Regions from separate parts of the Mesorhizobium sp. M0136 genome, predicted to be linked through region 2. Evidence: riboswitches for the same ligand, from Rfam matches in the RefSeq annotation. Region 2 holds a riboswitch; the other holds the start of a gene.
The links. Region 2 has a riboswitch for S-adenosylmethionine ahead of NKJ35_RS00700 (O-succinylhomoserine sulfhydrylase). Riboswitches for the same ligand answer to the same signal wherever they lie in the genome.
Positions count from the first base shown of each region.

Region 1: another riboswitch for S-adenosylmethionine. It lies ahead of metX (homoserine O-acetyltransferase MetX); the one in region 2 lies ahead of NKJ35_RS00700 (O-succinylhomoserine sulfhydrylase).

Region 1 is NZ_JAMYTP010000016.1:88,385-91,792, reverse strand. It holds gene NKJ35_RS20100 (prephenate/arogenate dehydrogenase family protein) at 1-831, opposite strand, end outside; gene hisC (histidinol-phosphate transaminase) at 838-1,947, opposite strand; SAM riboswitch at 2,086-2,163, shown strand; gene metX (homoserine O-acetyltransferase MetX) at 2,259-3,408, shown strand, end outside.
Region 2 is NZ_JAMYTP010000001.1:138,235-141,642, forward strand. It holds gene NKJ35_RS00690 (hypothetical protein) at 1-249, shown strand, start outside; gene NKJ35_RS00695 (2'-deoxycytidine 5'-triphosphate deaminase) at 266-1,360, opposite strand; SAM riboswitch at 1,496-1,573, shown strand; gene NKJ35_RS00700 (O-succinylhomoserine sulfhydrylase) at 1,644-2,834, shown strand; gene NKJ35_RS00705 (glycosyltransferase) at 2,870-3,408, opposite strand, start outside.

The DNA of each region.
Region 1 (3,408 bases), on a different contig from region 2:
CAGGTCGAACAGCTTTTCGCCGTCGCCCCAGCGGATCGCCCGCTGCAGCGAGGACAGATCTTCCGAGAATCGCGCCAGCATTTCGAGGATGGCATCCTTGTTGTGCAGGCAGACGTCACGCCACATGGTCGGGTCGGATGCCGCGAGACGGGTGAAGTCGCGAAAGCCGGAAGCCGAGTATTTGATGACCTCGGACTTGGTCACCGACTCCAGATCGTCGGCGGTACCGACGATGTTATAGGCGATGATGTGCGGCAGGTGCGAAACGATGGCCAGCGCCATGTCGTGATGCTGCGGGTCCATCGTGTCGATGTTGGAGCCGCAGCGGCGCCAGAATTCCGAGAGCCTTTCCAGTGCCGCGGGATCGGTGCCGGGCAGCGGCGTGAAGATGCACCAGCGGTTCTCGAACAGTTCGGCAAAACCCGCATCTGGTCCCGACTTTTCGGTGCCGGCCAAAGGATGGCCGGGAATGAAGTGCACGCCATCAGGCACATGCGGCTGCATCTGCGCGATCACCGATGCTTTGGTCGAGCCGACATCGGTGAGGATGGCGCCCTTCTTCAGCGCCGGCGCGATCTCCGCGGCGACGATACCCGAAGAGCCGACCGGCACCGAAACGACGACCAGATCGGCATCGCGAACCGCCTCTTTCGCATCCGTCGTGTAGGTGTCGCCGAGGGCGAGTAGGCTTGCCCGCGCCAGCGTCGCTTCGCTGCGCGTCGAAATCGCGACTTGGCCGGCGAGCCCCTCGCGGCGGATGACGCGGGCCAGCGACGAGCCGATCAGGCCGATGCCGACCAGCGCGATCTTTTCGAACATCGGTGAGGTCATGGTGTTCTAGCTTTTCAGGAATGTCGCGAGTGCGGCGACAACGCCGCGGTTGGCCTCTTCGGTGCCGATGCTCATGCGCAGCGCGTTCGGAAAACCGTAGCCGGAAACGCGCCGCAATATGTAGCCGCGCGCACTGAGGTAGTCGTCGGCGGCGGCCGCCGAATGCTTTTTGTCCTCGCGAAAGTGGATAAGGATGAAATTGCCGACGCTCGGTGTCACCCGCAGCCCAAGCCCGCTTAGTTGCTCGGTCAGCCATGCCAGCCAGGTCTCGTTATGCGCCACGCTGCGCTCGATATGGACGCGGTCGCGGATCGCCGCGATACCGGCCTCGATAGCCGTCGCATTGACGTTGAAAGGCCCGCGCACGCGGTTGATCGCGTCGATGATATGCATTGGCGCATACATCCAGCCGATCCGCGCCCCGCCTAGGCCCAACTTGGAGAAAGTGCGGGTCATGACCACGTTTTCTGCGCTGCCCACCAACTCGACGCCGGCTTCATAGTCGTTGCGCCGGACATATTCGGCGTAGGCGGCATCCAGCACCAGAAGCACGTTTCGCGGCAGGCCGGCATGCAGGCGGCGCACCTCCTGGAACGGCACGTAGGTGCCGGTTGGATTGTTGGGATTGGCAAGGAAGATGATCCTGGTACGCGGCGTCACCGCGGCAAGGATTGCATCGACATCGGCGCGTTCATCGGTCTCCTTGACCGTCACCGGGACGGCACCGGCCGATTGTATGTAGATCTTGTAGACCATGAAGCCGTGTTCGGTGATGATCGCTTCGTCGCCGGGTGCGAGGTAGGTCTGCGCCAGCAGGCCCAGAATCTCGTCGGAGCCATTGGAACAGACGATGTTCGCCGGGTTGAGCCCGTGCACCTCGGCGATCGCTTCCCTCAGGCGCCTGGCGCTGCCGTCGGGATAGACCGCGAGCTTGTCGGCGACCGCGCGCGCGGCCTCTATCGCCTTTGGCGAAGGGCCGAGCGGGTTCTCATTTGACGACAATTTATGGACCTTGGCGACACCTTCAGGCGCCGTGCTCTTGCCGGGCACATAGGCTTCGATATCCATGATGCCGGCGCGGGGCCTTGGACGTGTCTGATCCGGTATCTGGCTCATTCCATGAAATCCGTCGAGAGTGCCTCCATCCGGAGGCCGCAGCGGAAATACAAGCCGTGGCCCGGAATGTCGAGGGGCGGTAAATCGGGATCAAGAACTTGCCGTTGACGAAGCCATGCGTCGGTCCTAGAAGAGCAGCGAAAGTCCCGTGGTGATTTGGCCGGTCGGCTTGCAGCCACGTTAAACAACTTGCTAAAGGGCCGTTTGCATCTTGTAACCGGCTTTGCGAAGGCATGGCCGGTTTTTTGTTGCCCTGGCTGGTTGTTGCCCAGACCGGCGGTGGACAACTGAAGGCCGGGCAAGGAGATGTGATGGTCGCTTTGCGCGCGCGAAAAACCAACAACGAGGCCGACCAGCCGTCGAGCCCGGTGTTGCGTTTCGGCGCCGACAAGCCGCTCAAGCTCGACGCCGGCACGCTGCTGTCGCCGTTCCAGATCGCCTACCAGACCTATGGCACGCTCAACGACGAGCGCTCCAACGCCATCCTCGTCTGCCATGCGCTGACCGGCGACCAGCATGTCGCCAACACCAATCCGGTGACCGGCAAGCCGGGCTGGTGGGAAGTGCTGATCGGCCCCGGCAAGATCATCGACACCGATCGTTTCTTCGTCATCTCGTCCAACGTCATCGGCGGCTGTCTCGGCTCCACCGGCCCCGCCTCGACCAATCCCGCCACCGCGAAGCCCTACGGGCTCGACCTGCCGATCATCACCATCCGCGACATGGTGCGCGCGCAGCTGATGCTGGTCGAGCATTTCGGCATCGAACAGCTGTTCAGCGTGCTGGGCGGCTCGATGGGCGGCATGCAGGTGCTGCAATGGGCCTCGAGCTATCCCGAGCGCGTTTTCTCCGCGCTGCCGATCGCCACCGGCGCCCGCCATTCCTCGCAGAACATCGCTTTCCACGAGGTCGGCAGGCAGGCAGTGATGGCCGACCCGGACTGGCATGGCGGCAAATATTTCGAGCACGGCAAGCGGCCGGAAAAGGGGCTGGCGGTGGCGCGCATGGCCGCTCACATCACCTATCTGTCGGAAGCAGCGCTGCACCGCAAGTTCGGCCGCAACCTGCAGGATCGCGAAGCCCTGACCTTCGGCTTCGATGCCGACTTCCAGATCGAGAGCTATCTGCGCCATCAGGGCATGACCTTCGTCGATCGCTTCGATGCCAACTCCTATCTCTACATGACGCGGGCGATGGACTATTTCGATCTCGCCGCCGACCATGGCGGCCGGCTGGCCGATGCCTTCGCCGGCACCAAGACGCGCTTCTGCCTGGTTTCGTTCACCAGCGACTGGCTGTTCCCGACCGAGGAGAGCCGCTCGGTCGTGCACGCGCTGAACGCGGCCGGCGCCTCGGTATCGTTCGTCGAGATCGAGACCGACCGTGGCCACGACGCCTTCCTGCTCGACGAGCCGGAACTGTTCGCCGCCATCAAAGGCTTCATCGCCTCGGCGGCGCGGG
Region 2 (3,408 bases):
GCACTCCGCGCTGACAGACTGAACGACAATGGCAGAGCCTGCGGTATCGACTCCGCCAGAGCCCATGTGCTGGGATGTCTCGGCAAGCAGTTGTTCCCCTTGCGGTCCAGCTCAAGCGCCTCACTTGACGACGAGAAGCAAACCAGAGGATTTTGGGGGAAGAAGCGATTGGCAGTGCGAGAACTGCTCTTTGTCGGTCAGTTTCATGGCTGCCTTGGCGCCGCGAAAGAATATCTGTTTCGCGGCTGACGGCTTGCGAACAAGATCATCGCGCGGCGCGGAAATGCTTGGACAGTTTCAGACCCTGCGCCTGATAGTTCGAGCCGAGATCTGTGCCGTAGAGCGCCTGCGGCCGTTTCAGCATGTGCTCGTAGACCAACCGTCCGACGATCTGGCCGTGGTCGAGGATGAACGGCACTTCGTGGCTACGCACCTCGAGCACCGCCCGGCTGCCGGTGCCGCCCGACGCTGAATGGCCGAAACCCGGGTCGAAGAAACCGGCATAATGGACGCGGAACTCGCCGACCAGCGGGTCGAAAGGCGTCATTTCGGCGGCGTAGAGTGGCGGCACATGCACCGCCTCGCGCGACACCAGAATATAGAATTCGTCCGGATCGAGCACCAGCTCGCCGGCACCGCTCTTGTAGAGCGGCTCCCAGAAATCGACGACATCCTGCGCGGCGCGCTTGTCGACGTCGACCAGGCCCGTGTGGTGCTTGCCGCGATAGCCGACCAGCCCGTCCTTGTCGCCGTCGAGATCGATCGACAGCGCGATTCCCCCGCCTGAGATGTTGGGTGGTTCGGTGGCGACCAACATTTCGGCGCGGTGCAACTCGTGCAGCTCGCTTTCCGACAAGAGCGCATTGCCGGTGCGGAACCTGATCTGCGACAGCCGCGAGCCGGTCCGCACGACGATCGGGAAAGTGCGCGGGCTGACCTCCAGATAGAGCGGGCCTTCATAGCCGGCAGCGATCTTGTCGAACTCGTGGCCACGGTCGGTCATTACCCGGGTGAAGATATCGAGCCGTCCGGTCGAGCTTTTCGGGTTGGCGGAGGCGGAAATATGGGCGGGCAGCGCCAGGCTTTCGAGCAGCGGCACGATGTAGACGCAGCCGGTTTCCAGCACGGCACCTTCGGCGAGGTTGATCTCGTGCAGCTTCAGCCGGTCGAGCTTGTCGACAACCCTGTGGTCCGGGCCGGGCAAGAAGGAAGCACGCACTCGCCATGCCTTGTCGCCGAGCCTGAGGTCAAGGCTGGCCGGCTGGATCTGATCGGCATCGAGCATGCGCGGCGACTTCAGCGCGCCCGTCTGGAACAGCGCGGAAATATCCTGATCGGGAAGAATGCCTGTCTGCCGCAAGGGTCTGGCTCCGTTCGAACGCCGGGCGAGGTCTTGTTCTGTCGCAGGTCCGACCGTGGACGCCTTTGGCACCTGCTTGGTACAACCCTCTTAATCATGCCGGCAATTGACGCAAGCGTGGCGCGGGTCTAAAGCTCGTTATCCCGTGGTGATTTGGCCGGTCGGCTTGCAGCCACGTTAAACAAGTCGCTAAAGGACCGTCGGGCCGCAAGGCCATATGGACCGGTTGCGACTTTCGCGGCCGGTTTTTTGTTGTTTGGACCAATTTTGGTGTTTGGATGGAATGATGACCAAGAAGCGCGACTGGAAGCCTCAGACCGCACTCGTGCATGCCGGGACGCTGCGTTCCGGCTTTGGCGAGACCTCCGAGGCGATGTATCTCACCCAAGGCTATGTCTACGAGACGGCGCAAGCGGCGGAGGCCCGCTTCAAGGGCGAGGAGCCGGGCTTCATCTATTCGCGCTATGCCAATCCGACGGTCGACATGTTTGAGAAACGCATGTGCGCGCTGGAAGGAGCCGAGGACGCGCGCGCCACGGCATCCGGCATGGCGGCGGTGACGGCAGCACTGCTGTGTAGCGCCAAGGCGGGCGACCATATCGTGGCGGCGCGCGCGCTGTTCGGCTCCTGCCGCTGGGTGATCGAGACGCTGGCGCCGAAATACGGCATTGAGGCAACGCTGGTCGACGGCACCGACATCGCCAATTGGGAAAAGGCGGTCAAGCCAAACACCAAACTGTTTTTCCTGGAAAGCCCTACCAATCCAACGCTGGAGGTAGTCGACATTGCCGCCGTCGCGGCACTTGCCAATTCGATCGGCGCCAGGCTGATCGTCGATAATGTCTTCGCTACGCCCTTGCAGCAGAAACCTCTGCAGCTCGGCGCCCACATCGTCGTCTATTCGGCCACGAAGCATATTGACGGCCAGGGGCGCTGTCTTGGCGGCATCGTTCTGTCGGACAAGAAATGGATCGACGAGAACCTGCATGACTATTTCCGCCACACCGGCCCAAGCCTCTCGCCCTTCAATGCCTGGACGCTGCTGAAAGGCCTGGAGACGCTGCCGCTACGCGTACGCCAGCAGACGGAAAGTGCCGGCCGCATCGCGGATTTCCTGGCCGAGCGCCCGCAAATCGCCCGCGTCATCTATCCCGGCCGCGCCGACCACCCGCAAGCGGCCGTGGTCAAGAAGCAGATGTCGGGCGGCTCGACGCTGATTTGCTTCGATGTGAAGGGCGGCAAGCAGGCGGCCTTTGCCTTCCAGAACACACTCGACGTCGTGCTGATTTCCAACAATCTCGGCGACGCCAAGAGCCTGATCACCCATCCGGCGACGACCACACACAAGAACTTGACTGATGAAGCCCGCGCCGAGCTCGGCATCGGACCGGGAACGCTCAGGCTGTCAGTCGGCCTTGAGGACGCCGACGACCTGCTCGAAGACATCGAGCAGGCACTGAGAGTTGCCGGATAAGGGCTGGCCGAACAGAGGCAGCGGGGACGTGCCGATCAGGCGCCGGACGGGGTCTCTTCCAGCTCCGCGACAGTCTTCGTCTGGATAGTCATCACGTTGCCGCGCCAGTCGATGGCGCCGCTCAGCCATCCGCGCGCCCAAATGACGGGAAGCATCAGGTCTCGTGCCATCATCGCCGGGATCGTGCGCGGCGACAGGTGCCATCCCTTGGTCGAGGCCAAGGCGCATTCCGGCAGGTAGGCCGCGACCAGCACGGCGATGGCGGTTGCCGGCAGGCTGACGCCGGCGTCAGCCGCGGCGATCAGTGCAAGCACTAGCGGCGGTGCCGCGCCGATCAGGATTTCGGGGGCAAAGAACAGTGCAAAGGTGACGCGGCGCAGCCGCGTCCAGCGCGCCTGCCGCGACCAGATCTCGCCAAGCGTGCGCCGGCCGAGCGGCTGTTCGAAGGGAGAGGCGACAAGATTGACTCGCAGTCCGAGCCCGTTGACCAGCTTGGTCGCGGCGGCGTCCTCGGCGATCTCGGCGGCAAGCGCGCGGATGCCCCCATTGGCATCGAGCATCGGCTTGTTCCACA